DNA from 4 places in the Geodermatophilus bullaregiensis genome. Region 2 is predicted to be linked to each of the others. Evidence: riboswitches for the same ligand, from Rfam matches in the RefSeq annotation. Region 2 holds a riboswitch; each other region holds the start of a gene.
What was found. A riboswitch is a leader RNA that binds a small molecule or an ion and turns the genes downstream of it on or off. The one in region 2 is predicted to bind cyclic di-AMP.

Region 1 (7,183 bases), 450 kb from region 2:
GGGCGGCCATCGCGCCAAGCACCGACCAGGTGAAGGCGCTGTGCCCCTGGACGTCGAGCCACGGGTGGTAGTGGTCGCTCAGCTCGACGAAGTCGAAGCCGGCCTCCTCGGCGCGGACGGTCTGCCGTACGACCTCGTTCGGGGGGAAGGCCTCGGTGGCGAGCTTCAGTCCGACCTGCATGGTCGTGGTTCCTCACTGTCGGGTTCGCGCTGGTCCGCCGTCCCGCCTGCCCGGTGCCCGCGGAACGGAAACGGCACGCCGGAGCCCGGCCTGGGCCCGCCGTCCCCGGGTAGTCGCGAGTGCACCGGGCGACGCAGCGGCGTCGACCGCCCCGGCCCTGCGCCCGCGGCAGGCCCGATCCGCGACCGGAGGGGTGGACCATGGAGAGGATCAGCGATCGGCTGCTCAGCTGGGCGTCGATCCTCGAGCCGACCACGCGGGTGCAGGCCGAGCGCACCGCCTCGATGCCGTTCATCCACCCGCACGTGGCCCTCATGCCCGACGCGCACCTGGGCCTGGGCGCGACCGTCGGCTCGGTCATCCCGACCGACGGCGCGATCATCCCGGCGGCGGTGGGGGTCGACATCGGCTGCGGGATGACGGCCGTGCGCACCCAGTTCACCGGTGACGACGTCCGCGGCCGCAACCTGGCGACGCTGCACGAGCAGATCTCGCGGGCGATCCCGCTGTCGGCCGGCCGCAACAACAGGAAGGTGCGGGAGACGGCCACGCCGCGCGTCGAGGAGCTGCGGGGCCTGCCCGGGGCGGCCCAGGCCGACGGCGTCGTCCCCGACTGGCCGCTGCAGCTGGGCTCGCTCGGGTCGGGCAACCACTTCATCGAGGTCTCCCTCGACGAGGCCGACCGGGTGTGGCTGTTCCTGCACTCGGGCTCCCGCGGTGTGGGCAACAAGCTGGCGTCGAAGCACATCCGGGTGGCGCAGGAGCGCACGCGGGCGAGGGGCGTCGACGTCCCCGACCGCGACCTCGCCTACCTGGAGGAGGGCGAGCCGGAGTTCGACGCCTACGTCGAGGCGCTGCACTGGGCGCAGCGGTTCGCCGCGCTCAACCGCGAGGAGATGATGGACCGCCTCGCCGAGCAGGTGTCCCGGTTCCTGACCGAGGAGGTCCGGCGGGTGCAGGTGGTGCAGTGCCACCACAACTACACCGAGCGGGAGACCCACCACGGCACCGAGGTGTGGCTGTCCCGCAAGGGCGCGATCTCCGCGCGGACCGGCCAGTGGGGGCTGATCCCCGGGTCGATGGGCGCGGCGTCCTACGTCGTCGTCGGGAAGGGCAACGCCGAGGCGCTGATGTCGGCGCCGCACGGCGCCGGCCGCAACCACTCGCGGGGCGCCGCCCGGCGGATGTTCAGCCGCGCCGACCTCGACCGGCGCATGAGGGGCATCGCCTGGGGCCGCTCGGACGCCTTCCTCGACGAGCACCCCGATGCCTACAAACCCATAGGTCAAGTGATGTCAGACGCTTCTGATCTAGTCGAGGTGCGACACACCCTCAGGCAGATGGTCAACGTGAAAGGCGACTGACGTGGATCCATTCCTACTCTACTTCGCTGGCTTCTTCGACGGCGAGGGATCGGTTGGGGTCTACAGGAACGGGAAAGGCGGTCGGACGCTACGGGTGCAGTTGACGCAGAACATCACGGCGAAGAGCACTCTGCTACTCAGAGAGTGCCAGGCGCGCTGGGGCGGCTCCCTGTCTGAGATGAACAGGAGCTACAGGCGCACGGCCTGGAACTGGCAAGCAAGCTCTCTGTCTGGCGTGCGGGCACTGAGGGACATCCGCCCATGGCTGCGTCTCAAAGCAGACGAAGCAGACATCGCGTTGGAATGGTGGGCACAACGTCCGATCCCCCGACGCGGTGTCGATGGTCGATACCTCCCACTCACCGAGAACGAGCGCAACTCGGACGCTTCCGCAGAGGTGAGACTGAAGGCAGCAAAGGCAGGACTCCGGACAGAAGATGCCATGGTGCTCAACGTCGCTCCCTCGGTGAGTCAACTCCTGATCGTCGAGCCAGATGGATGAGCACATGAATCATCGAGCAGGTGGCGTCCACATCGGCCTGCGCGCCACAACGTTGACGCGGGTGCTCGTGCTCTGCGCCGACCGGCGGGGCAGAGCACGAGCGGCCGCAGAGTGGGTCAGAGCGCGGCGTACAGAGCCTCCTCGAACTCGCCGTAGACCCGCCACGCGCCGTCCTGCTCGATGAAGGGCAGGGAGTTGGTGTAGATCGAGGCGCAGACGCCGGTGGTGCGGTCGACGAAGAAGTGCGTGTTGAACAGCCCCGCCCAGGAACCGGTGCCGGCCCGGCGGCGGCCCGGCTGGTCCTCGGTGTTGAGGAGCAGCCCGTAGCCCCACGTGTGGCCGGGGCCGGCCCGGAGGCTGTCGGTGATCGGCGGGTCCGCGGTGAGGATCTCGGCGGGGAAGTCGAGGTCGCCGATCTGGTTGGTGAACGCCCGGTCGACCGTCTCCGCCGAGAGGATGCGCTCGCCGTCGAGCTCGCCTCCGCGGAGCAGGGCGCGCGCGAAGCGGGTGTAGTCGCGCGGTGTCGAGTAGAGGCCGTGCCCGCCGGCCCACCAGTCGGGCTCCTGGTTGAGGATCTCGTCGACCGCGGTCCACCCGCCGTCCTGGCCGCGGGTGTGGATGGCGACGCAGTGGGCCTTCCGCTCCTCGTCGAGCCGGAACATCGTGTCGGTCATCCCGAGCGGGCCGGTGATGCCGGTGGCGATCACCTCGTCGAGGGTCGTGCCGGCCACCGCCTCGACCACCCTGCCGAGCCAGTCGGTGTTGATGCCGTAGACGTACCGGGTGCCGGGGTGGGCGACCATCGGCGCCTCGAACGCGCGCGCCGACCCGGGGACGACGTTGGGGACCCCGGTCGCCGTCTCGTACCGCAGCAGCTCGGCGTTCCAGAACCAGTAGCCCAGTCCCGTGGTGTGGGTGACCAGCTGGTGGACGGTCGCCTTGCGGGCCGGCTCGACCAGCCGGGGCGTGTCGCCGTCGAAGCCCTCGAGGACCCGGACGTCGGCGAACTCGGGGCGGTACTGCTCGACCGGGGCGTCGAGGTCCAGCTCGCCGCGCTCCACCTGCTGCAGCGCGGCCGCCGTGCAGACCATCTTGGTCATCGACATGATCCGGAACTGGGTGCTCGTGGTGACCGGGTCGTCGGACTCCCCCGCGACGCGCACCCCCGCGCCGCCCTCGTAGAGGACGCCGTCGCGGTCGGCGGCGATGGCGGCGACGTGCGGCACCGCTCCCCGCTCCACCGCGTCGGCCAGTACGGCGTCGATCCGGCTGCCGTCGATGTCCCTGCTCATGGCGCCTCCTCGGTCGGTCCGCCGCGACTCTGCGGCGGGCCCGGCGTCAGGCTGGCGGGTGCCCTGGAGCAGCGCAAACGCGGCGGCGAGCACGGCGGCGCGCTCGTGCCCTGGTCGACGCCGGGAGCGGCGCGGCGAGCGGCTCCGGGTGCACGCTGCTGCGTCCCCGGTCCCGGCGCGACGCGACCCCCGTCCCGGCGGTCCGGGGCGGGGGTCGCGAGACAGGTGCGCGGTGCGGTCAGTAGCGACCGGCCGTGCCGCCGCCCCTCTTGTTCTTGGCCTGGTAGTCGCGGATGAACTTCTTGATCTTGGCCTGGTTCTGCGGCTTCTGCAGCTCCTGCACCACCTTGGCGGCGACGCCCGAAGCGACGAGCTTCCTCAACATCCCCATGGGGTTGCCTCCTCGTGTCGATTCCTGTCCTCGTGCCCCGTGAACGCGCGCCGCAACCGTGGCGATCCCGACGTCCTCCGTGCCGTGTCGGTGGTGGGCCGCTGACTGCGCGTTCGGACGCACCGCCGCGTCCTTTCTGGCCCGGCGCGGCGTGTCCGCGCCGGGCGGCCGGCTCCCGCGTGTCGAGGAGTTCGGGTGTCCGCGCTGGTCAGCGCGGCGTGTCGGATCCGGGGCGGGAGTCAAGTGCGCGGACCCGGATCGGGCGTGGCGGCCGACCGGAGCGGTTGAGCGCTCAGGGACCCCTACCTACCGTCGTCGCGGTCCGGCCAGGGCCCTTCGTCACTCCCCGTGTGACACCCGCCGGATGCGCCGAACCGGATGCCGGCACCCAGCCGGTCTCCCGGGCCGGGGACCCACCGCAGCACTGGGGTGGAGCGCGACTCGTCGCGCCGGGCGACTCCTCCGTCCGAACCCGTCAGCTAACCCGGTAGGCGATCGTGGAGAACAGGAGAACCGTCGTCGATGACGACTACCCGCACGTCCACCGCTCGTCGCTCGTTCCGCGGCATCGCCGTCGCGGCCATCGCCGGAGCCGGCATCGTCCTCTCACCCCTCCCGGCCTCGGCTGCCGTGGGTGGCGGCGGTGGTGGGGCCGTGACGGCCGCGCCGGTCGCCGCTCCCAACGGCGCGGCCCAGACGGCCGTCGACACCGCGCTCGCCCAGCGCGGTGACATGTACCTCTACGGCGCGACCGGTCCCGACCGGTTCGACTGCTCGGGGCTGACCAGCTTCGCCTACAAGGCGGCCGGCGTCTCGATCCCGCGCACCTCGAAGGCCCAGTCGACGTTCGGCACCCCGGTGGCGAAGGCCGACCTCCAGCCGGGTGACCTGGTGTTCTTCTACAGCCCGGTCTCGCACGTGGGCATGTACATCGGCAACGGCCAGATGGTCCACGCCTCGACCGCCGGCAAGCCGGTGGCCGTGGTCGCCCTGGACTCCATGCCGCAGTACCAGGGCGCCCGTCGCATCGTCTGACGCGATCCTCGGACGACGCCCCGGCCCTGGTGGGCCGGGGCGCCGTCGCGTCAGGACGGTCCGGTGGAGACTCCTCGGCCGTGACCTCCACCGGCCCGGCGTGGCCCCGCCCCGCCGGGCGGGGACCGGTCGTCGCGCTGGGCAAGCTGGTCGCCGACCAACTGCTCGAGCTGTCGGCTCCCCTGGTGGTCGGCGGCCAACAGCGGGTGGTCCGGACGACGACGGCTGGCGGCGCCCCGGCCACCGTGACGGCGAACCTGGCACGGCTGGGTGTCCCGTCCCGGCTGGCGGGCTGGGCCGGCGCGGACCCGCTCGCCGACGACCTGCTGGCCGGTCTCGCCGGGCGCGGCGTCGAGGTGGCGGTGGTGCGTCGCGGACGGGCGCCGGTGTCGACGGTGCTGGTGCACCCCGACGGCGAGCGCACGCTGCTGACCGACCGTGGGGAAGGCGGGCTGGAGCCTTCCGACGTCCGCGCCTCGTGGGTCGCCGATGCGGCCGTCGTCCACCTGGACGGCTACGACCTGCTGCGCTTCCCCGGCGCGCTGCGGGGCGCCGCGTCGGCGGCACACGGGCGCGGGGTGCCGATCAGCGTGGACGTCGCCGCCGCGACCCGCATCGCCGCGCACGGGGTCGGCGCCTACACCGACCTGCTCGCCGGGCTGCGGCCGGACCTGCTCTCCTGTAACGCCGCCGAGGCCACGGCCCTGGGCCTGGACGGTTCGTTGCCGGCCTGGGCACCCGGGCTGGTGCTGGTGCACGCCGGTGCCCGCCCGACCCGGGTGGTCTCGGCGGCGGGCGCGTGGGAGGTGCCGGTCGAGCCGCTGCCGGCGGGGCGGCTGCGTGACACGACCGGGTGCGGGGACGCGTTCGCGGCCGGGGTGCTGAGCGGCTGGCGCGCCGGGCAGTCCGTGCTGGACGCCGTCCGGTCCGGTTATGCCGCGGCCGCGGTGGTCGCCGGCGTGGTCGGCGGCCAGCCGCCGCCGTGACCTCTCTCGATGCGCGCTGACACATCGCACCTCATAGGCCGCTGACCTGCATTTTCAGGTTGAGCACCCCGGTCCGATCGGTTAGAATTCGTACATGTGTTCGGGTGATCCGGTGGGCGGTGACGTTCTCGACGACGTCGCCGCGCTGGTCGCCGAGCGCAACCGGGTCGATGCCCTGCTGGCGCGGCGGGTACGGGCCGCGGAACTGTCCCAGGCACCGGAGCGGGACGGGCTGACGAGCACGGCGTCCTGGTTGCGCGGGCACTGCCGGCTCTCGGCGGCCGCGGCCGGCCGGCTGGTGACCGCCGGGCGGGTTCTCGAGCACCTGCCCGCGCTGGCCGAGGCGCACGACACCGGGCTGGTCAGCGCCGAGCAGGTGGCCGTGGCCGGGCAGATCCTCACGCCCGAGCGGCTGGCCGCCGCCGCGGCCGCCGGGGTGGACCTGGCCGTCATCGACGCCGTCCTCACCCAGGTGGCCCTCGATCACCCGCACGCCGACTTCGTGCGCGTGGTGCGGCACTACCTGGCCGACCTCGACCCCGACGGACCCGAACCCGATCCCACCGAGGGCCGGTCGCTCACGCTGGCCAAGCACGCCGACGGATCGCTGTCCTTCCGTGGCCAGCTCGACGCCGCCGGTGGGGAGAAGTTCCAGGCGGCGGTCGAGTCCTTCGTGCAGGCCGACCGGCCCGCCGGCGACGACCGCACCCGCGCCCAGCGCCTCGGCGACGCCCTGGTGCAGCTGGCCGACAACGCGCTGGCCGCCGGGGACCTGCCCACCCTGCGCACGGTCAAGCCGCACGTCGCCGTGGTCATCGACGTCGAGGACCTGGCCGATCCGGCCACCGGACCCGGGGCCGGGCGGATGGGCTTCGGCGCGACCATCTCCGCCGCCCGCGCCCGACGGCTGGCCTGCGACGCCACCGTCTCCCGCGTCGTCATGGGCCCCGACGGCGCACCGCTGGACCTGGGCCGCGAGCAGCGCCTGGCCGACCGGTACCTGCGCCGCGCGGTCGAACTGCGCGACGGCGGCTGCGTGTTCACCGGCTGCGATGCACCCACCTGGTGGGCCGAGGTGCACCACCTCGTCCACTGGATCGACGGCGGCGAGACGAACCTGGAGAACTCGGCACTGCTGTGCGAGCGCCACCACACCAAGGTCCACCACGGCTTCCGCGTCGAACGACAACCCGACGGGCGATGGCGCACCTGGCGACCCGACGGCACCCCGATCACCGTCCCCGAACCCCTGCTCCCCCGCGCCGCCTGACGCCCCTGCGCGCGTCCGATCCTCCGGGTGCGAGCATCCGCAGGCAGCTCGAGATGGGGGATGCATGGCGCTCTGGATGGTCCGCAGTGGCCGGCACGGCGAGGGTGACGAGCTCGCCCTGAGCCGTCACGTGGTGGGGATCGGCTGGCCGCGGGCCGGGGA
Region 2 (7,183 bases):
CGCTCGGCGTGCGGCCGGTCGTGGGGTCGGTCGTGACGTCACTGACCGAGAAGATCCCGAACTGCATCGCGGGCTCCTTGTGGTTGAGCGTGCAACTACTACTCCACCGAACGGGTGCAGGTCACAGGACATTCCCAGGCTGCCTGTGCGTGCAGTAGTCGGGTGACCACACGGCGGCGGACCACTCCGTCGGTGACCGTCCCGTGATCTGGTGAGGAGCCACGGGCGTGCGGCCCACTGGGAGTCTGGCGTCCCTCACCTGGATCGCCCGACGGGCCCGGGAGGACGACGGACCGGGGGGAACGGGATGTCGAAGCACTCGCAGGGAGCCGCACCGGACGCCGGGGCCAGCGGCACCAGACGGACGGCCTTCACGGACAACACCGCCGCGGAGCACGCCCCGGCGAGGGGTCTCGACGGGTTGCTGAACACCGGGCCGGTCTTCACGCACGCCGTCCGCGGTTACGACCGCCTCCAGGTCGACGACTACGTGGCCGCGGCCGAGACCGAGCTGCTGGTGCTCCGCCGGGAGAACGAGCACCTGCTCAGCCGCTACGCCGCCTGCTCCGGCGAGCTGCAGAACGCCCGCCGCCGGCTGGCCCAGCTGGTGCGCGAGCGCGAGGCGCTGCCGAGCCCCGAGGACGCGCGCATCCTGGTCGAGCGCGCCCAGGAGGAGGCCGAGCGAGTGCGCACCGAGGCGCGCGCGGAGGCCGAGGCCCGGCTGGCCAAGGTCGCCGAGATGCGGGAGGCGGTGATCGCGCTGCGCGAGCAGGCCCACGGCGAGGTCGCCGGGGTGCGGGCGGAGGCGCAGGCCGCCCGCGAGGAGGCGCACCGCGAGGCCGAGGAGGCGCGGCGCGCGGCGGCGGCCGAGCGCGCACGGCTGGATCGCGAGGCCGCCGAGGCGCGGGCCCGGCGGGAGGCCGAGGCGGCCGCGCGGGCGCAGGAGGAGCGGGCCGCCGTCGCGGCCGAGCTCGCCGCGCTGCACGCCGAGCGGGACCGGGTGCGCGAGACGCTGCGAGTGCTGGGCGGGCACGTCGACGATGCCCTCGCCGGCCTCGCCGAGGTCCTGCGCGGGGACGCGGTCCCCACCGACGAGCTGCCCGACGACGTCTCGGTGCTCGCCGAGCGACGCGACGCCGCGGCCCGTGACGAGACCCCCCGGAAGCCGGGGGCGGACGTCGCCGCGGCGTCCTGACCCGCACTCCCGGCCCGCCGGGCCACCGGCCCCGGGTCGGGTGCGGACGGCTCCGTAACACGCGTCACGCGGGTATCTGGCGCCCTGGTGTTGTCACGGGCAGGTAACGACACGTACGTTCTCCACGTCCGGTCGGTCGTCTCGTCCCCTCCCGGGGAGCCCGGCCGGGCGCCGCCGAGTCGTGTCCGCACCGTGGACGCGAGCCGGGGACCCACCGCAGTCCTGGGGTGAATCGCCTGTCGAGCTCCGCTCGCAGCGCGTAGGGCTTCTTCCCGCCCGAACCCGTCAGCTAACTCGGTAGGCGGCCACGGAAGGAACGGAGAGTCTCCGCATGCCCCGCCTCCGGGCCGCCGTGGCCCGCAGGTGCTGCCGGCCGCGCGTGCACCGCGCCGTCTGAGCCCGGCCGCCTCCCTGCCCCGCTGACCCGGCGCCGCCGACCGCGGCCGCCGGGGACCCGTAGACCGCCGTGCGCCGGTCCCTGCCCGCGAACCGGGCTGCCGCGCGCGCACTCTCCCCTCGGAGCCCCCGCCTTCATGCCCAGCCGTACCCCGAACACGCCTGCCGACGCCGCCGCGACCGCCGAGCTGCCCGTGAGCGACGCCACCGCCGTCCTGGCCGCCGTGGACACCGACGCCCCCGCTGCCGGTCACCGCCGCGGCCGGCGCGCACGTGCCACCCTCCCCGCCCGGACCGGTGCGCGGCGCAGCAGCCCGCCGCTCGGCCCGCGCCGCCCCGCCCTGCTGCTGGCCGCCGCCGCGGCCGGCGCGCTGATCGTCGGCGTGGTCACCACCGGCGGCCCGGCCGCCGAGGCCGGCACCGACACGGCCAGCACCTCGGTCAGCGTGGCCGAGCAGCTCGGCGTCGCCGACGAGCTCCCGGCCGACGCCGCGGCCCCCATGGCGCCGCAGGCCGCCGACCTCGCCCCGCTCGAGGACCTCGCCGCCTCCCGCAGCGAGCGCTCCGCCGAGGAGGCCACCGCCGCCCAGGCGCAGGCCGCCGCCGACCAGGCCGAGCTCGACCGGCGCGCCGCCGAGGAGGCCGCCCGCCGCGCCGCCGAGGAGGAGGCCGCCCGCGCCGCCGCCGAGGCCCAGGCCGCCGCCGAGGCGCAGGCCGCGGCCGAGGCCCAGGCCGCCGCCGAGGCCGCCGAGCGCGCCGCCGCCGCGGAGGAGGCCGCGACCGCACCGGCCCCGGCCCCGGCTGCCACCCCCGCGCCCGCGTCGGCCGCCGCGCCGGCCGCCCGCGGGACCTTCAAGGAGTACGCGCTGAGCAAGGTCGGCAGCGCCGATCAGTTCAGCTGCCTCGAGAACCTGTGGGGCAAGGAGAGCGGCTGGAACCCCAACGCGCAGAACCCGACCAGCACCGCCTACGGCATCCCGCAGTTCCTCGACTCGACGTGGGCCAGCACCGGCATCGCCAAGACCTCCGACGGCTACCGGCAGATCGACGCGGGCCTGATCTACATCGAGGAGCGCTACGGCTCGCCGTGCGCCGCCTGGGCGCACTCGCAGTCCAAGGGCTGGTACTAGGAGGACCCCGGCGCCCCGCGCCTCGCACGCTCGGCGCGGGACCCTGCACCGGGGCCGCGTGGGCCCCACCGCTCGCTCCGCTCGAGGTGGGCCCCTGCGTCGGGGCGGGGTGGTGGACTGCCGGGCATGCGAGTCGTCCCGCCCGGCTTCGTCCGCGCGCACACGCAGGTGCGCCGGCCCTCGCTCGTCCCGGAGGTGCGGCTGCACGTCGCCGACGACGTCGTCGCCCTCTGGGAGGCGATGGAGGACGCGGCCGGCGGTGCCGGTGAGGCACCGCCGTTCTGGGCCGCGGCCTGGCCCGGCGGCCAGGCGCTGGCCCGCGCCGTGCTCGACGGGGCCGTGCCGGTGACCGGCCGCACGGTGCTCGACCTGGGGTCGGGCAGCGGGCTGGTCGCCGTCGCCGCCGTCCTCGCCGGCGCCCGGCACGTGCTGGCCAGCGACGTCGACCCGTTCTCCCGGACGGCGGTCGGCGTCAACGCCGGGCTCAACGGGGTGGGCGGGATCGGCGTCACCGGCGACGTCCTCGACCGGGAGCCCCCGGCCGTCGACGTCGTGCTGGCCGGCGACGTCTGCTACGACCGCGAGATGACCGAGCGGGTGCTGCCCTTCCTCGACCGGGCCCGGGCGCGCGGCTGCGAGGTGCTCGTCGGCGACCCGGGCCGGCCCTACCTCCCCCACGAGCGGCTCGAGCCGGTCGTCCGCTACGACGTGCCCGAGACCGAGGGCCCCGGCCTGCGCCGGACCACGGTGTGGCGGTTGCCGTGAGCGCGCCGGCCCCCTTAGACCTCACGAGCGGCACGGCCGTGGTCGCCTCGGTGCGGGCCGCCCACCCCGGCGCGCCGCCCGGGCGCTTCGACCCGGTTCCCCTCGCGGGGTCCGGCGAGGTCCTGGCCGTCGACTCCTCCGCCGTCGTCCGGCTGACGCACGCCCTGCTGCCCCCGCTGGAGGCGCACCCCGGCGGCATCCGTACCCGGTTCGCCGGGAGCGTCCGGGTGGCCGCCGCCGACGTGGTGCGGCCGGCCCGGCGCGGCCGCTGAGGACGGCGGCGCACCGGTGGCCGTCCACGTCGGCACGTCGGGGTGGAGCTACGAGCACTGGGACGGCGTCCTCTACCCGCCGGGGACGCCGCCCCGCGACCGGCTGGCCCACTACGTCCGCCGGTTCGGCACCGTCGAGCTCAACGCGAGCTTCTACCGCTGGCCCCGGGCGGCGACCTTCGCCGGCTGGCGGGACCGGCTGCCCGAGGACTTCCGGCTGTCGGTCAAGGCGCCGCGGGGCCTGACCCACGCCAAGCGGCTGTACGCCCCGGAGACGTGGGTCGAGCGGATCACCGCGGCCTGGCACGAGCTCGACGGCCGGCGGGCCGTGCTGCTGGTGCAGCTGCACCCCGCCGCGGCCCGCGACGACGCGCGCCTCGGGTACTTCCTCTCCCTGCTGCCGGACTGGGTGCGGGTGGCCGTGGAGTTCCGCCACCCCAGCTGGCACGTCGAGGAGGTGTTCGCGCTGCTGGAGCGGCACGGCGCGGCCTACTGCGTGATGAGCGGCGCCGGGCTGCCGTGCGTGCTGCGGGCCACCGCGCGGTTCGTCTACGTCCGCCTGCACGGCCCCGACACCGCCTGGCTCTACGCGGGGTCCTATCCCGACGACGACCTGCGCTGGTGGGCCGACCGGGTGGGGGAGTGGGCGGCCTCCGGGCGGGACGTCTACGCCTACTTCAACAACGACGGGCACGGCCACGCCGTCCGGAACGCGGAGACGCTGCGGGCGCTGACCGGCGGGTGACCGGAGCCCATCGGGCGGCGGGTGCGGCGGCCCGGCGGGAGACTGGAGCCATGAGCGAGCAGGACGTCGGTCCGAAGGCAGGGCAGGGACAGGGCAACCTGGTCAGCCGGTCCGTCGAGGAGTTCGTCGCGCAGCTGCGCGGGTTCACCGACCGGGCCCGCGGGCTGGCCGCCGGCGCGGTCCCCTCGGGGCTGAGCCTGCCGCGGCTGCCCTCGCCGCCGGGGGCGCTGTCGGCCGCGCAGCTCGGGGCGATCGCCTCGGCCGTGCGCGGGCAGCGCCGGCAGATCGAGGCGATGTCGGCGCAGCTGCAGGCCTTCGACGAGCAGCTCGCGGTGTTCGAGCGGATCCTCGAGCCGCTGCTGGAGTGGAGCTCGACGTGGGCCCGGCTGGAGGAGTCCTTCGCCGACGTGGTCCGCGGGTCGTCGTCCGACCGGGACGTGCCGCCCCCGGCCGACGCCACCTAGCCCGGCGGGCGCCGGTCGCGGCGCAGCGGGTGGTCCGCGGGCACCTCGACCAGCACGATCCGCACGCCGTCCGGGTCGGCCAGCCAGGACTCGACCAGGCCCCACGGCTCGACCTGCGGCCCGCGGAGCACCGGCACGCCGGCCGTCCGCAGCCGCTCGACCTCGGCGGCGACGTCGCGGACCTGCACCCACAGCGCCATCCCGCGCGGCGGCTCCTCGCCCGGGCCGGACACCTCGAGCAGGCCGTTGCCGAGGAAGAAGACCACGCCGGGGTGCTCGGGCGGCCCGAACTCGCGGTACACCGCCAGCCCGAGCACGTCGCGGTAGAAGGCCTGCGACCGCGCGGGGTCGGCCGCCCGGAGCAGGACCCGGCTGCTGAGCACGTCCACTCCGGCATCATCGCCGGGGGAGCGGGGACCGACACGAGGAGGACGCCGTGGCGCAGCGGTACGAGTACCGGGTGGTCGAGCTCCGCGAGGGGCTGATCGGCGGGAAGATGTCGGGTGACAAGCTGGAGAAGGTGCTCAACGAGCACGCCCGCGAGGGGTGGCAGCTCAAGGCGATCACCTCCGTCGAGGTGAAGGGCCGGATCGGCCCGGGCGGCGTCGAGGGCGTGCTGGTCACCCTGGAGCGCCCCACCTCCTGACCGACCTGCCCGAGGAGCCGCCGTGCCCGACACCGCCGACGCCCGGGCGCGGCTGCGCGCGGACTGCGCCCGCTGCACGGGGCTGTGCTGCGTGGCGCCGGCCTTCGCGGCGTCGGCCGACTTCGCGATCGACAAGCCGGCCGGGCACGCCTGCCCGCACCTGCACGCCGACGCGCTCTGCGGCATCCACGCCGAGCTGCGCGAGCGCGGCTTCCCCGGCTGCACGGTGTTCGACTGCTTCGGCGCCGGGCAGCAGACGGTACAGGTGACCTTCGCCGGCGGCCCGGACTGGCGGGACTCGCCGGAGGCCGCGGCGCCGGTGTTCGCGGCGTTCGGCGTGCAACGCCAGCTGCACGAGCTGCTGTGGTACCTCACCGAGGCGCTCGCCCTGAGCGAGGCCGCGCCGCTGCACCGGGAGCTGACGGCCGCCCGGGACCGCACCGAGGCGCTCACGGCCGCGCCGGCCGGCGAGCTCGCCGCCGTCGACACGGCCGCCCTGCGGCAGGAGGCCGGCGCGCTGCTGCTGTCGGTCAGCGAGCTGGCGCGGGCCGGCGTCCGCCCGCGGGGGAACGGCCGGCGCCGGGCCGACCGCCGCGGCGCCGACCTGGTCGGCGCCGACCTGCGCCGCACCGACCTGCGGGGGGTCGGCCTGCGCGGCGCCTACCTGATCGGCGCCGACCTGCGGGGCGCGGACCTGTACCGCACCGACCTGCTGGGCGCCGACCTGCGGGCCACGGACCTGCGCGGCGCCGACCTCTCCGGCGCGCTGTTCCTCACCCGCCCGCAGGTCGCCGCCGCCCGCGGGGACGCCGCGACCGCGCTGCCGCCCGGGCTGGAGCACCCGCCGCACTGGGCACCGCGGTGACCGCCGAGGACGCCGTCCGGGAGCTCGACTCCCGTCGCGGCGGCGCCACCCCGGCCGCCGTCCTCGCCCTCGCCGACCGGCTCCCCGGCGTCGGCGTGGCCGGCCTCGTCGGCCGGTGGCGGGGCACCGAGCTGCCCACCGGCTCGCCGCTGGACGGGCTGCTGACGGCGTACCGCTGGTGGGGCAAGGAGGTCGTCGACGCCGAGACGGTGCACCCGCTGCTGTTCCCCGACCGGGCCGGGCGGCCACGGCCGGTGCAGCCGGCCCTCGCGCCGCTGACGGTGCTGCGCCGTGCCCCGGGCCTGGTGCGCAGCCGGCCGGCCCGGCTGGCGTTCGCGGTGGCGCGGCCGCTGCTGACCACCCGCCGTCCGGCGGCCCGGGTGCGCACGGTCGAGCACCGCGGCGTGCTCACCGCGGCGCTGGTCTACGACCGGCTGCCCGTCGTCGACGTGTTCCGCCAGGTGACCCCGGACCGGCTGCTCGGGCTCATGGACGCGCGCGGCCTGCCCGGCCCCTACGCCTTCGTGCTGGAGCGGGAGCGCTCCTAGCGGACGTCGTCGTCCTCCGGCCGGCCGCGGCGGCGCAGCAGCCCGGTGACCCCGGCGACCCGCGACTGCGCCTGGTGCAGCGTCGCGATCAGCGGCCGCAGGTCCTCGTCGATCGTGCGGATGATGTCCGGGACGGCCTCCACCGCCGGGTCGTCGA
Region 3 (7,183 bases), 4.0 Mb from region 2:
CCTGCCGCCCGGGAGCCCCACGGAGAACGCGGTCGAGCAGTCCTTCTGCCAGTACGTGCTCGACGGGGAGCCGCTGGCCCTGGCCGACGTCACCACCGACGAACGCACCGCCGGCAACCCGTCGATCACCGGCATGGGCGTGCGGGCGTGGGCCGGCTTCCCCGTCCGGCTGCCCGACGGGCAAGTCCTGGGCAGCTTCTGCGTCGTCGACACCACGGTGCACCGGTGGACGGCCGAGGACGTCCAGCTGCTCGACGAGCTGGCCGCGATCGCCTCCCGCGAGGTCGCCCTCCGCCTCGCCACCCTCGAGGCCGAGCAGGCCAGGGCCACCGCGCGGGCCGAGGCGCAGCGGGCCGGTCTGCTGGCCCGCATCAGCGACCTGCTCACCGCCGACCTCGCCCCGGGCCACCTGTGGCAGGCCGTGGTCGCCCTCGCCGTCCCCGACCTCGGCGACTTCGCCTACGTGTGCACCGTCGGCCGCGACGGCGGCCTCGTGCCGGTGGCCTCCCAGCACCGCGACCCGGCGGAGCTGCCGACCCTGCGCGGGTGGATCGACCGCGCCGGCCGCCGCGTCGGTGAGGCCACCGGCCCGGGGCACGTCGCGGTCACCGGGCAGGTGGAGCTGATCGACCTGCCGGAGGCGGCGGGCCTGACCGCCGCCCAGCAGGACGCGGTCCGCCTGCTGGACGTGCGCAGCGCACTCGTCGCGCCGGTGATCCGCCGCGGGGAGGTGGTCGCCGTCCTCACCATCGGCCGCCTGCGGGGCGCGCCGCCCTACGGCGAGCGGGAGCGCGAGCTGGTCGCGACGCTCATGACCCGCGCGGGCATGGTGGTGGAGACCGCGCGGGTCGCCTCCTTCGAGAGGGCCGTGTCGGAGACCATGCAGCGCGCGCTGCTGCCGCCGCTGCTCCCCCAGCCCGACCACCTGCAGCTGGCCTCCCGCTACCTGCCCGCGGAGGACGCGCAGCTGGTCGGCGGGGACTGGTACGACGCCTACCTCGACGCCGCGCGCACCACCAGCCTGGTCATCGGCGACGTCGCCGGGCACGACATCACGGCCGCGGCCACGATGGGGCAGCTGCGCACCATGCTGCGGATGGCCGGCCACACCGGGACGGCCGGTCCGGCCGACGTCCTCACCGCGGTCGACGTCGCCAGCGACACCCTCGGGCACCACGTGTTCGCCACCGCGCTGGTCGCGCGGGTCCAGCGGTTCCACGCCGACCGCCCCGCCGTCGACCGCTCGATCACCTGGAGCTCGGCCGGCCACCCGCCACCACTGCTGCTGCACCCGGACGGCACGGTCGACGTCCTCACCGACCGCGTGGGCCTGCCCCTCGGGGTCGACCCGCACCGGCCCCGCCCCGAGCACCACCTGACCCTGCCGGTGCGCTCGACCCTGCTGCTCTACACGGACGGGCTGCTGGAGCAGCACGAGCCCGCTCCCGGCCCGGCTCCGGGCCCGTCCGCCCGGTCCGGCGGCGGGCCGGCACGCTCGGCCGTCCGCGACCTCGACACCGGCATGGCGCGGCTGACCGCGCTGCTCGCCGAGAGCACCGACCTCGACCTCGAGGGCTTGTGCGACCGCATCGTCACCACGCTGATCCCCGAGGGCGGGCCGGCCGACGACGTCGCCCTGATCGCCATCCGCCCCTACTCCGAGGAGCAGCCGCGCCCGGCGCACGCCGGACCCAACGTGCCGACCTGAGCGCCGGCACCACCGGGGTGCCGGCGCCGCGAGCGCGTCAGGCGGCGTCGTCCTCCAGCGCAGCGGTTCCGAAGGCCGGGGAGTCGAGGGCGGCGTCGAACGCGGCGGCCTCGTCCTCGAGGCCGACCATGACCTCGTTGGTCTGCAGCGTCACCAGCCAGGCCAGCGCGTGGTCCTCGACCGGCCGGGCGGAGACCTGCGCGATGGCGTCGAGCTGGGCGGCGACCAGCCCGCGGGCGGCCTGGTAGACGTCGGCGGCGCTCACCGCGACCTGCTGCTCGGCCAGCCAGAGCCGGCCGTCGGCCAGCACGCGGACCTCGGTCTGGCTGCCGACGCCGAGGTCGGCGGCGGCACTGGTCAGGACGGACATGCCGGCGCGCAGCTCGGTCAGGCGGCGGCTCGGGTCGTGGGACGACGGCATGGGCACTCCTCGGACGGGCCCGCAGGCCTCGGGAACGTGCTCTCAGAGTCGGCACCGCGCCCGCCCGCCCTGACCCCTGCTGGGGCGCCGGGGCACCCCTGGGGCGCGCGGGACGAAGCGTTCCCGGAGCGACCCGGACAGGCGGCGCGCGGCAGGGCCTCCCGCCGACGCGGACGTGGCCTGCGCCACGGACCCGGGCACCGACGGGCCGCTGACCAGTCACGCCGCACCGCCGGCGGCACCCGGGGACCGGGTGTGACCGGCGTCACGGCGACAAGTGCCATAACGGAACGTAGCTTCTTGGCTGCGCTCAGCTAAACACGAGCGTGGCACCGGCCCGCCAAACCCTGCCCACCGGCTGCCTCCCACCGATCCCCAGGGCAGGGGTGGGGGACCCAGGTCCACGGCGCGGCAGGGCTCTGACGCCTGCGCGCCTCGGGGTGAAGCCGCGTTCCGCGGCCGGGCACCGATCGCCCGAACCCGACAGCTCACCTCGCCGGCGGTGATCGGAGACCACCATGCCCAAGCACCGCGCACCCCGCTACGTCCGCACCAAGAAGGTCCTCGCCAAGGCCCCGGTCGCAGCCGGCGCCACCGCCGTCGGTCTCGGCGTCCTCGGCTCCCCGGCGGCGGCCGCCGCCACCACCCACGACTGGACCGGCGTCGCCCAGTGCGAGTCGGGCGGGAACTGGAGCACCAACACCGGCAACGGCTACTACGGCGGGCTGCAGTTCAGCCAGGCGACCTGGGCCGGCTACGGGGGCACCGCCCTCGCACCCCGCGCCGACCTGGCCACCCCCGCCGAGCAGGTCGCCATCGCCGAGAACGTCCTCGCCGGGCAGGGCATCGGCGCCTGGCCCACGTGCGGGACGCGCCTGACCGAGGGCACCACCCCGGCCGCCGCCGGGACGGCCGCGCCCGCGGCCGAGCAGCCGGCCGCCCCGGCGACCGCCGCCGGGCAGTCGGCCGAGACCCCGGCGACCGGCCAGGACGACGACGACGACCGCGGCGACCGGTACGACCGCGGCACCTGGGACGGCCAGGACCGCTGGGACGACGCCGACACCTACGGCCGCCACGCCGCGGAGGGCGCCCACACGGTCGAGCGGGGCGACACCCTGCGCGAGATCGCCGCCGCCCACAGCCAGACGTGGCGCGAGCTGTACCAGCGCAACGTCGACGTCATCGGCAGCAACCCCGACCGCCTCACGCCGGGACTGGTGCTGACGACCTCCGGCGCCGAGCAGGCCGCTCCGGCGACCCGGGCCGCCGCTCCGGCCGAGGCGGCCCCCGCCGCCACGACGGCGACCATCGGCACGTCGGCCCCGTCGGCCACGACGACCCCCCTCACCCAGACGGCCGTCGCCGCCGCGCGCATCACCAACAGCGCCGGCAGCGTCCAGCCGCAGGTCCAGGCCGCCGCGGACGCCGTCGTCGCCTCCGTGCCCGGCGCCGCCTCGATCACCCTCGGCGGCACCCGCGCCAGCGCCGTCGACCCCAACGGCCACCCGTCCGGGCTGGCGCTGGACTACATGGTCCTGACCGACGCCGCCCTCGGTGACGCGATCGTCCGGTACCACGTCGACCACTGGGAGGAGCTCGGCGTGGACTACCTCATCTGGGAGCAGCAGATCCTCAGCTCCCCGACCGGCTCGTGGAAGCCGATGGAGGACCGCGGCGGCGTCACGGCCAACCACTTCGACCACGTGCACGTGAACTACACGGCCTGAGCCCCCGGGCCTCCGTGACCGCGGCCCCCTGCCCACACCCGTGGGCAGGGGGCCGCGGTCGTCCGGCTCAGCAGCAGCGGCTGACCGGGTTGCGCTCCCGCTCGTCGGCGCGGCGCCGCTCGAACTCCCGCCGGCTCAGCGGCTGGTGCCCGTGCTCGGCGCAGTGCCGCAGGTGGTCGTCCCAGCGGGCCTCGCCACTGCACTCCCGCAGGTACCACCGCACCCCGCGCCAGGTCCGGACGGCGGCCTCGCGGACGGTCCCGGCGGCGGTCACCGGGACGGACCCTCCTCCGTGAAGGTGCCGTGGCCCCGCGCACCCGCACCGACCATCCGCTCCTGCTCGGCCATCACGCGCTTCTCCTCCGCGGTGGCGAACAGCCCCGCCGGCTCCACGATGGACGACGGCACGGCCGGCTCCTCGGTGGTGGGGACCGGCCCGCCGGCCCGCAGGGCGCGGGCGATCACGACGACCGAGTTGACGACCACGACCAGGGTCAGCAGCGCGAACACCGCCTGCAGCACCCCGTTGAGCGTCGAGTTGTAGACGACCTGCTCCATCTGGTCGACGTCCTGCGCCGGTGCCAGCAGTTCGCCTCGCTCCAGGGCATCGGCGTAGAGCTGGCGCTGCGTGAAGTAGCCGACCCTCGGGTCGCCCGAGAACACCTTCTGCCAGCTCGCCGTCATCGTGACGGTGAGGTCCCAGGCCAGCGGGATGGCGGTGACCCAGGCGTAGCGCACCTTCCCGTGCTTGATCAGCAGCACCGTCACCAGGGTCAGCGCGATCGCGGCCAGCAGCTGGTTGGCGATGCCGAACAGCGGGAAGAGCTGGTTGACGCCGCCGAGGGGGTCGGTCACCCCGACGTAGAGGATGTAGCCCCACAGCCCGACCACCACCGCACTGGCCATGATGTTCGCGGGCCGCCACGACAGGTCACCGAAGCGCTTCCAGACGTTGCCGATCGTGTCCTGGAGCATGAACCGCCCGACCCGGGTGCCGGCGTCGACGGCGGTCAGGATGAACAGCGCCTCGAACATGATGGCGAAGTGGTACCAGAAGGCCGCCATCCCGGTGCCGAACGCCTGGGACAGGATGTTGGCGATGCCCACGGCCAGGGTCGGCGCACCGCCGGTGCGCGAGATCAGGCTCGGTTCCTGCACCGCCGCCGAGGCCGCGGCGAGATCCTCCGCCGAGGTGGGGAACCCGAGCCCGGTGACGTAGGCCGCCGCCGTCTCCGGGGTGCCGCCCGTCACACCGGCCGGGGCGTTCATCGCGAAGTACAGACCCTGGTCGATGACGACGGCGGCGATGAGCGCGCTGATGGCGACGAAGGACTCCATCAACATGCCGCCGTAGCCGATCAGGCGGACCTGGCTCTCCTTGGCCACCATCTTCGGCGTCGTCCCGGACGAGATCAGCGCGTGGAAGCCGGACAGTGCGCCGCAGGCGATGGTGATGAACACGAACGGGAACAGCGACCCGGCGAAGACCGGGCCGGTCCCCTCCCGGGCGAAGTCGGTCACCGCCTCGGCCTGCAGCACCGGCCGGGCGAGCAGCAGACCGATGGCGAGCAGCACGATCACGCCGACCTTCATGAACGTCGACAGGTAGTCGCGGGGGGTGAGCAGCAGCCACACCGGCAGCACGGAGGCGACGAACCCGTAGACGACGAGGGCGAGGACCAGCCACTCCTTCGACAGCGTCAGCGTCTCGGCCAGTCCCATCTGCTCGACGTAGCCGCCGCCGATGACCGCCGCCAGCAGGAGGACGACGCCGATGGCGGTGGCCTCCAACACCCGTCCCGGACGGATCGTGCGCAGGTAGACACCCATGAAGAGGGCGATGGGGATGGTCAGGGCGATGGAGAACACGCCCCACGGCGACTCGGCGAGCGCGTTGACGACGATGAGCGCGAGCACCGCCAGGATGATGATCATGATGGCGAAGACGGCGATGAGCGCCGCGATGCCGCCCACGATCCCGATCTCCTCGCGGACCATCTGGCCGAGGCTCTTCCCGTTGCGGCGCATCGAGAAGAACATGACGACCATGTCCTGGACGGCGCCGGCGAAGATGACGCCGACGACGATCCAGATGGTCCCCGGCAGGTAACCCATCTGCGCGGCGAGCACCGGGCCGACGAGCGGTCCGGCGCCGGCGATCGCGGCGAAGTGGTGCCCGAAGAGGACCCGCCGGTCGGTCACGTCGAAGTCGATGCCGTTGTGCAGCCGCTCCGCCGGTGTGGCCCGCCGGTCGTCGACCCTGAGCACCCGGTAGGCGATGAACCGGGAGTAGAAGCGGTAGGCGATCGCGTACGAGCAGAGTGCGGCGAACAGGATCCACAGCGCCGAGACCGTCTCGCCGCGGGACAGCGCGAGCACCGTCCAGGCGACGGCGCCGACGACGGCCACCACCGTCCAGACGAGGACGCTCTTCAGCGTCGGGCGACGGCGGCCGGTCGGGCCCGGAGGCTGCCCGCCGGTGTCCGGTGTTCTGACGGTGGTGGACACGGGCGCCCTCCCTGCGTGCGAGGACAGCGCCCGGGACGACGCTGTCCTGGTGGACGCAGGGAGCATGCCAAAGCCCCCGGCCGCAGCGCCCGGCAGGGAGCCCGTTCGTGACCGGGCCGTGACCGCCGGCGGCCCCTCCGGGGGTTCCCTCAGCCCCAGACCTCCTGGGCGGTCTCGACCACCAGCGCCAGCTTGGCGACCTGCTCGTCGCGGGTGAGCGCGTTGCCCTCGACGGTCGAGGAGAACCCGCACTGCGGCGAGAGCGCGAGCTGCTCGAGCGGCACGTACCGCGCGGCCTCGTCGATGCGCCGCTTGAGGTCGTCCTTGCTCTCCAGCTCCGGCCGCTTCGTCGTCACCAGGCCCAGGACGACCCGCTTGCCCGGCGGCACGAAGCGCAGCGGCTCGAAGCCACCGGAGCGGGCGTCGTCGTACTCGAGGAAGAACCCGTCGACCTCCAGGCCGCCGAACAGCGCCTCGGCGACGAAGTCGTAACCGCCCTCGGCCACCCAGGAGGAGCGGAAGTTGCCCCGGCACATGTGCGTGGTGACCGTGAGGCTCTCCGGGCGGCCGGCCAGCGCGGCGTTGATCTGGCGGATGTAGCGCTCGTGCTGGTGCTCGGCGTCGCGGCCCTGCGCGGCCAGCTCCGCGCGCTGGGCCGGGTCGTTGAGGTAGGCCAGGCTGGTGTCGTCGAGCTGCAGGTACCGGCAGCCCATCGCGGCGACGCCGCGCACCTGCGCGGCGTAGGCGGCCGACAGCGCGTCCCAGAAGGCGTCCTCGTCGGGGTAGACGGCCGGGTCGATCGCCGCGGCACCGCCG
Region 4 (7,183 bases), 4.1 Mb from region 2:
GCCGTCGCCGTCGGGCCGCGCCAGCACCAGCTCGGGGACGCCGGCCAGCGACTCCAGGCGCTGCCGGCGGCGGACGGCACGCACCAGGACGGCGACCCGGTCGCGCAGCAGCGCGGCGTCCTCGAACCGCTCCGCGGCGGCCAGCCGGTCGACGCGGTCGAGCAGCGGGGCGACCAGCGCGTGCGGGTCCCCGGCCACCGCGGCGCGCAGCACGGCGGCGATCCCGGCGTACTCCTCGACCGACTGCGCGCCGGTGCAGGGGGCGCCGCAGCGGCCCATGCCCGCCAGGGCGCAGGCGGCGGTCAGCACCCGCGGGGAGATCCGGGACGTGCACTGCCGCAGCGGCAGCGACTCGTGGATGGCCGCGGCGGCCGCGGCGGCGGCCCGCCGGTCGGCGAACGGGCCGAGGAAGACACCGGCCCCCGGGCGCACCCGCCGCACCGCCGACAGGCGGGGGAAGGGCTCCTCGGTCAGCCGCAGCCACAGCGCCCGCTCGGGGAAGCGCGAGCGGCGGTTGTAGCGCGGCTTGTGCTCGGCGATCAGCCGCAGCTCCCGGACGGCGGCCTCGAGGTCGTGGGCGCAGGGCAGGGCGTCGACCCGCTGCGCCAGCGCGACCATCTCGGTCATCCGGCTGCGCTGCTCGCTGGAGGAGAAGTAGCTGCGCACCCGGGTGCGCAGGTCGTTCGACGTGCCGACGTAGAGGGGCTCGTCGCGGGGGCCGCGGAAGACGTAGACGCCGGGACCGGAGGGCAGGTGCTCGGCGAGGTGCCGCTTGCGGCGGCGCTCGGGGTCGACCTGGCGGGTCAGGCCGGTGAGCTCCTCGAGCGAGGTGACCCCCAGTGGACCGAGCCGTTCGAACAGGCCGTGCAGGACGTCGACGGTCGCGCGGGCGTCGGCCAGCGCCCGGTGGCACGGCGAGGTGGTGGCGGAGAAGAACGGTGCCAGGGTGGCCAGCTTGCAGTTGGGCACCTCGTCGCGGGAGAGCAGCCGGCGGGCGAGGACGGCGGTGTCCACCGACGCGGCCGCGGGCCAGGCGACGCCGTTCTGCGCGCAGGCGGCCCGCAGGAAGCCGAGGTCGAACGGCGCGTTGTGGGCCACCAGCACCGCGCCGCGGGCGAACTCCAGGAACGCGGGCAGCACCGAGCCGATCCGCGGGGCGGTGGCCACCATCGCGGTGGTGATCCCGGTCAGCACGCTGATGTAGGGCGGCACCTCGCAGCCCGGGTCGACCAGCGTCTGGAACTCCCCGACCACCTCCCCGCCGCGCACCTTCACCGCACCGATCTCGGTGATGGCGCAGTCCTTGGGCGAGCCGCCGGTCGTCTCCAGGTCGACGACGACGAACGTGACCCCGGCCAGCGGCGTCCCCAGCTCGTCGATCGTGCCCTGGTGGTGGAGGGGGAGCTCCCGGCCGGGGTGGGCGGAGGCCTGCGCGTGACGGGGCAGCCGGGACCCGGTGCCGCCGGGACGGGCGCTGGGAAGGGGCACGGCGGGACGGTAGGCCGGGGGTCGGACAGTCCCGGGGACGCACGCCCGTGGACCGTGTCTCGCCCGGCCGGGGGGGAGGGTGCGCGGACCTGTGGCGCGAGCCGCGGGCGGTGCGGCACGCTTCCGGTCCGGGCCACGGTGGTCCCGGCCAGGTCGAGGTGGTCCGATGCGCTCCCGCTCCCGGCCGGCCGCTCCCGGGCGGGCGGCGGCGCTGGTGCTCGCGGGCGCGGCGGCCCTGCTGGTGGCCGTCCCCCTGGCCGGCCCGGCGGCGGCGGCGCCCAGCGACCAGCCCGGCGGCACGAGCGGAGTGCTCGACAGCGAGGCGCTCGACCGGCTGCAGCAGCGCGCCGCGGAGGTCCAGGCCGACCTCCAGCGGCGCCAGACCGAGGTGGCCGCGGCCCGGCAGGCGCTGACCGACGCCGAGGCCGAGGTCGAGGCCGCGCGGACCGCGGTGGACGACGCCGAGGCGGAGCTGGCCCGCTACCGGACGGTGGTCGCGCAGTACGCCGCGGCGGCCTACCGCGACGGCGGCTCCCTGACGCCGCTCACCGTCCTGCTCGCCGGCGGGGACCCCGGTGACGTCGTGTCCGCGCTCGGCTACCTCGAGGCGGTCGACGCGCACACCGCCCAGGTCGTGGGCGAGGCCGAGCGGCAGCGGCAGGCGGCGCTGGCCGAGCGGGAGTCCGCTGACGGGGCGCTGGCGCAGGCGCGGGGCCGGGCCGACGAGCTGGCCGCGGAGGTGGCCGACCTGGAGGCGAGCGCGGCCGCGGTCACCGCCGAGCTCGACGCCGCGCTGGCCGAGGTCGACCGGCAGCTGGCCCGGCTGCAGCGGGAGCAGGCCGACGTCAACGTGCAGACGGCGGCCAACTGGCGGGCGCACCTCGGCCGGCTGGCCGCGGCCGGCGTGCAGTCGCCGCCGGCGGCGGCCCTCCTCGACCCGGTGGCCGGCCTGCCGGTCGGGCTGGCGCCGGTCGGCGCGGCCGCCGGGGGCGTCCAGCCGGGTACCGCGCAGCTGCCGCAGCAGCCGACGTCGCTGCTGGTGCTGCCCGCGGAGACGGTCGCGGCGGTCACCGCAGCGATGGACGCCCTGGGCAGGCCGTACGCCCCAGGGACGGCCGGTCCGGACTCCTGGGACTGCGGCTCGCTGGTCTCCTCGGTCTACGGTGCCGCCGGCATCGACCTGCCCGACGACCAGGCGGGGCTCTACGCGGTCACCACGCCGGTCGACCTCGCCGACGTCCTGCCCGGGGACCTGGTGTTCCCCGGCACGCCGGAGGCCGGTCTCGGCCACGTCGGCATCGCCCTGGACCGGCAGACGATGCTGGCCGCCGACGGCCGGGCCGGGGCGGTCGTCGTCCGGCGGCTGCCCGCAGACGAGGTGCTGCACGTCGGCCGGCCGAGCCTCGGGCCGCGGCCGGAGGAGCCGGCGCCCGGGCCGACCGGGGGCGCGCTGCCGGTCGAGTGCGGCAACCCCGTGTACCCGCCGAGCTCCTCCGGCGGCCGATCCTGGGGCGGCTACCCCAACGGGCTGATCCCGCCGAGCGCGCTGTGCCCGCTGGGCGTGTCCGGCCACGCGCTGCGCTGCGACGCGGCGGCGGCCTGGCGGGCGATGAGCGCGGCGTTCGCCGACGTCTTCGGCGAGCCGGTCTGCATCACCGACTCCTACCGCACCTACGCCGGCCAGGTGCGCCTCTACGGCGAGAAGCCGGCGCTCGCGGCGGTCCCCGGCACCAGCAACCACGGCTGGGGCCTGGCGGTGGACCTGTGCGGCGGCATCGAGACCTTCGGCACCCCGCAGTACGCGTGGATGGTCGCCAACGCCGGCCGCTTCGGCTGGCTGCACCCGACGTGGGCCGACCCGGGCAACGGCCGCGAGGAGCCCTGGCACTGGGAGTACGCGGGCGGCTGAGCCGGGACTGTCGGTGGTCGTCCCTAGCGTGCGCAGCAACCGACAGGGAGACCGTCCCGACCGCGGCCCGGCAGCGGGCGGCGCGGCCGGGACACCGGAGGGACACGGCCATGCTCATCGACTGCGACACGTGCACCGCGCGCGGCGTCGGCTGCGCCGACTGCGTCGTCACCGCCCTGCTGGGGGCACCGCCGGGGGAGCGGGACACCGCGCCCGTGCTGCTGCCGGTGCCCCCCGTCCCGGCGGCCCGCGGCACCGGCCCCGACGACGTCGTCCTCCCGCGACCCGGCGTGGTGGTGGAGTTCGACGACGTCGAGCGGCGCGCCGTCCGGGCACTCGCCGAGGGCGGTCTGGTGCCACCCCTGCGTCACCGGCCCTCGACGGCCGGGCGGGAGGAGGCGCGCGGCGGGCGGCCGGCCGGGCGTCGCCGCACCGGCTGAGCCGAGCCGGACGAGGACACACCGGGCGCCGCTGTGGACACCTCGGCACGCACCGGGGTGTCGGGATCGCCCACCGTGGGTGTTCTCACAGTCCCCGGGGGCCCCGTTTGTCACAACTGCATCACGTCCGTACTGTGGCCGCCGTTCGGCCGGGTGGTCGTCACCCGACACGAGGTGGCCTCGGCCGGACACCGCCGAGTCACCGGACGCCGCCCTCGGGCGGTCGCGAGGTGAGCCGGGGACCCACCGCAGCACTGGGGTGAGTTCTCGTGCGCGCCGGACCTCCTCCGGCGTGCGGAGATAGGGCACGTCTTCCCAGCCCGAACCCGTCAGCTAACTCGGTAGGCGGTTGCTGAGGAAGAACGGAGAGCCGCCGCCCGTGGCGACCCCCCGCCCTGCCCTGGGGCATGCGCGCGCACAGTCCACCGACCGCCGTACCGCCGGTCCCGTCACCGGCCCGCACCGCCGCCGCCCGCTGCTCCGCCGTCTCGGCCGGGTCGCGCTCGTGGGCACCACCGCCGGTCTGACGCTGGCCCTGCTGCCCGGCACCGCGACGGCCGACCCCGAGCAGGCCACCAGTCCCGAGCAGGCCGCCCAGCTCGCCGCCGACGCCGGTCACCGGCTCGAGGTCGTCAGCGAGCAGGTCAACGAGGCCCGCGAGGTGCTCGCCCAGCAGCAGACCGAGGCCGACGAGGCCGACCGGGCCGCCGCCGACGCGCAGACCCGGCTCGACGCACTGGACGGTCGGATCCGGCAGGTGGCCCGCACCGCCTACACCGGCGGCGACACCATGCCCGAGCTGGACCTGCTGATGACCAGCGCCTCCGCCGAGGACTTCGTCAGCCGGCTCGCCACGCTCGACCAGCTCGCCGGTCACACCACCGACGTCATGGCCGAGGTCGGCGAGGCCGCCGCCGCGGCGACGCGGGCACAGGCCGACGCCGAGGCCGCCGAGGCCGACGCCGAGCGCACCCTGGAGGACCTGAGCGCCCAGGAGGCGCGGCTCCAGGAGGACATCGCCGACTACCGCGAGCAGGTCGCCGCGCTGACCGCCGCCCAGCAGGAGGCAGCGGCAGCCGCGCAGCGGGCCCTGGCCGCGCAGCAGTCCGCGGGCACGGTCGGCGAGAGCGCCCCGGTGGCCGCGGCCCCGGCGGCGCCGACCGCTCCGGCGGCCCCGGCGGCCCCGGCGGCGCCGGCGGCTCCGGCGGCCCCGGCCGCTCCGGCCGCCGCGGCGGCTCCCGCCGCTCCGGCCCCGGCACCGGCCGGTGGGGGCAGTGCGGCGGCCCAGCGGGCGGTGCAGACGGCGCTGGCGCAGGTCGGCGACGCCTACGTGTGGGGCGCCGGCGGTCCCGACGCGTTCGACTGCTCGGGCCTGACGCAGTACGCCTACGCCGCGGCGGGGATCACCCTGCCGCACTCCAGCAGCATGCAGTCGCGCATGGGCACCGCCGTCTCGCGCGACGCCCTCCAGCCGGGTGACCTGATCTTCTACTACAGCCCGGTCAGCCACGTGTCGATGTACGTCGGCAACGGCCAGATGGTGCACGCCTCGACCTCCAGCGAGCCGGTGAAGGTCGTGTCGGTCGACTCCATGGGCGGCATCACCGCCATGCGCCGCATCGTCTAGCGGACGGCGTCCGGCGACGGCCCCTCCGGACGGAGTCGGGTGCCCGAGGGCCGGCGACCCACCCGGGTCGCCGGCCCTCGCCGCGTCCGCAGCGGGGGAGGACCGGAGCCCGGAGGACGCCGCCTAGGATCGGCCGGGTGAGCGGGGCGGGCCGGGGAGGCGCTCGCGCCGCCCTGCTGGTCGCGGCCGTGCTCGGTGCCGCGCTCGTGGTCGTCATCGCCGTCCGCACGCCGTGGACCCTGCTGCCCGCACCGCCGGGCGGCGCCACACCGGTCAGCGCCGACGCGGGGCTGCCCGCCGAGGCCCTCCGGCGGGCCGAGGCCCTCGCCGCGGACATCCGGCCCGCGTCGCTGGTGGGCCTGCTGCTCGGGCTCACCGCCTCCGCCCTGCTGGGTCTCACCCGGCTGGGCGGCCGGCTGGTGACCGCCGTCGCGCGGCCCCTCGGCGGGCGCTGGGTCTGGCAGGTGCTGCTCGGCACGGTCGCCCTGGTCGTCGTCGGCCGGCTGGCCACGCTGCCGGTGTCGGCCTACGGCGAGGTGGTGCGGCACCGCTACGGCCTGTCCACCCGTTCGTGGCCGCTGTGGCTGCGCGACGTCGCCGTCTCCACGGCCATCGACGCCGCCCTCACCGCGCTCGCCCTGCTCGTGCTCGTCGCACTGGCCCGTCGGGCGCCGCGCGCCTGGTGGGCGTGGGCGGCGGCCGGGGCGGCGGGGCTCGTGGTGGTGGGCTCCTTCCTCTACCCGGTGGTCATCGAGCCGGCGTTCAACAGCTTCGCGCCCCTGCCGGCCGGGCAGCTGCGCACCGACCTGCTGGAGCTGGGCGAGGAGAGCGGCACCCCGGTCGACGACGTGCTCGTCGCCGACGCCTCCCGGCGGACGACGTCGCTCAACGCCTACGTCTCCGGGTTCGGCTCCACCCGCCGCGTCGTCCTGTACGACACGCTGCTGGCCGACGTCCCCGACGACGAGGTCGAGTCGATCGTCGCCCACGAGCTCGGGCACGTGGCCACCGACGACGTCCTCACCGGCACGCTGCTCGGCGCGCTCGGCGCGGCCGCCGCGGTGGCCCTGCTCGGCTGGCTGCTCACCTGGCCGCCGCTGCTGCGGCGGGCGGGGGCGGACTCCCCGGGCGACCCGCGCGTGGTCCCGCTGGTCCTGCTGCTCGTCGCCCTGGGCTCGCTGGTGGGCACCCCGGTGCAGAACCTGGTCTCCCGGCACGTGGAGGCGCGCGCCGACCTGCACGCCCTCGACCTCACCGGGGACGCCGCGGCCTTCATCGAGATGCAGCGCCGGCTGGCCGAGACCAACGTGTCCGACCCGAGCCCGCCGGCACCGTGGCAGTGGTTCTTCGGCTCGCACCCGACGGCGGCCCAGCGGATCGCCCTCGCCGAGGACTGGCTGCGGCTGGACGACCGGTGAGCGCCCGGCGGACCCTCGTCGTCACCAACGACTTCCCGCCCCGGCAGGGCGGCATCCAGACCTTCGTCGCCGCGCTGCTCGCCCGGCGTCCGCCGGACTCCCTGGTGGTGCTGGCCTCCCGCTCGCCCGGCTGGGAGGCCCACGACGCGGCGCTGCCGTACGAGGTGGTGCGTCACCCGACCGGGGTGCTGCTGCCCACCCCGGGCGTGGCCCGCGCGGCGGCCGCCCTCGCCCGGCGGCACGGCTGCGACACCGCCTTCTTCGGCGCCGCGGCGCCCCTGGGCCTGCTCGCGCCGGCGCT

Region 1: it holds a riboswitch for cyclic di-AMP, as region 2 does, so the genes downstream of both, JOD57_RS20935 (C40 family peptidase) here and JOD57_RS23060 (aggregation-promoting factor C-terminal-like domain-containing protein) in region 2, are expected to answer to the same signal.
Region 3: it holds a riboswitch for cyclic di-AMP, as region 2 does, so the genes downstream of both, JOD57_RS26070 (LysM peptidoglycan-binding domain-containing protein) here and JOD57_RS23060 (aggregation-promoting factor C-terminal-like domain-containing protein) in region 2, are expected to answer to the same signal.
Region 4: it holds a riboswitch for cyclic di-AMP, as region 2 does, so the genes downstream of both, JOD57_RS03430 (C40 family peptidase) here and JOD57_RS23060 (aggregation-promoting factor C-terminal-like domain-containing protein) in region 2, are expected to answer to the same signal.

The regions. Positions count from the first base shown of each region.
Region 1 is NZ_JAFBCJ010000001.1:4,358,148-4,365,330, reverse strand. Features, by position in the region: gene JOD57_RS20955 (TIGR03557 family F420-dependent LLM class oxidoreductase) at 1-181, opposite strand, end outside; gene JOD57_RS20950 (RtcB family protein) at 382-1,545, shown strand; gene JOD57_RS20945 (serine hydrolase domain-containing protein) at 2,164-3,339, opposite strand; gene JOD57_RS20940 (hypothetical protein) at 3,578-3,730, opposite strand; cyclic di-AMP (ydaO/yuaA leader) riboswitch at 4,106-4,240, shown strand; gene JOD57_RS20935 (C40 family peptidase) at 4,253-4,765, shown strand; gene JOD57_RS20930 (carbohydrate kinase family protein) at 4,846-5,751, shown strand; gene JOD57_RS20925 (HNH endonuclease signature motif containing protein) at 5,864-7,021, shown strand; gene JOD57_RS20920 (restriction endonuclease) at 7,086-7,183, shown strand, end outside.
Region 2 is NZ_JAFBCJ010000001.1:4,808,492-4,815,674, forward strand. Features, by position in the region: gene JOD57_RS23050 (LLM class flavin-dependent oxidoreductase) at 1-67, opposite strand, end outside; gene JOD57_RS23055 (hypothetical protein) at 308-1,195, shown strand; cyclic di-AMP (ydaO/yuaA leader) riboswitch at 1,358-1,514, shown strand; gene JOD57_RS23060 (aggregation-promoting factor C-terminal-like domain-containing protein) at 1,729-2,721, shown strand; gene JOD57_RS23065 (class I SAM-dependent methyltransferase) at 2,848-3,486, shown strand; gene JOD57_RS23070 (hypothetical protein) at 3,483-3,758, shown strand; gene JOD57_RS23075 (DUF72 domain-containing protein) at 3,775-4,503, shown strand; gene JOD57_RS23080 (hypothetical protein) at 4,554-4,967, shown strand; gene JOD57_RS23085 (VOC family protein) at 4,964-5,350, opposite strand; gene JOD57_RS23090 (DUF4177 domain-containing protein) at 5,404-5,613, shown strand; gene JOD57_RS23095 (pentapeptide repeat-containing protein) at 5,636-6,478, shown strand; gene JOD57_RS23100 (DUF4334 domain-containing protein) at 6,475-7,026, shown strand; gene JOD57_RS23105 (hypothetical protein) at 7,023-7,183, opposite strand, start outside.
Region 3 is NZ_JAFBCJ010000001.1:803,692-810,874, forward strand. Features, by position in the region: gene JOD57_RS03690 (GAF domain-containing SpoIIE family protein phosphatase) at 1-1,708, shown strand, start outside; gene JOD57_RS03695 (hypothetical protein) at 1,746-2,129, opposite strand; cyclic di-AMP (ydaO/yuaA leader) riboswitch at 2,486-2,646, shown strand; gene JOD57_RS26070 (LysM peptidoglycan-binding domain-containing protein) at 2,648-3,859, shown strand; gene JOD57_RS26670 (CstA-like transporter-associated (seleno)protein) at 3,927-4,133, opposite strand; gene JOD57_RS03710 (carbon starvation CstA family protein) at 4,130-6,367, opposite strand; gene JOD57_RS03715 (5-methyltetrahydropteroyltriglutamate--homocysteine S-methyltransferase) at 6,517-7,183, opposite strand, start outside.
Region 4 is NZ_JAFBCJ010000001.1:745,174-752,356, reverse strand. Features, by position in the region: gene JOD57_RS03445 (DEDD exonuclease domain-containing protein) at 1-1,488, opposite strand, end outside; gene JOD57_RS03440 (NlpC/P60 family protein) at 1,655-3,397, shown strand; gene JOD57_RS03435 (hypothetical protein) at 3,508-3,837, shown strand; cyclic di-AMP (ydaO/yuaA leader) riboswitch at 4,020-4,200, shown strand; gene JOD57_RS03430 (C40 family peptidase) at 4,343-5,464, shown strand; gene JOD57_RS03425 (M48 family metalloprotease) at 5,602-6,882, shown strand; gene JOD57_RS26665 (glycosyltransferase family 4 protein) at 6,879-7,183, shown strand, end outside.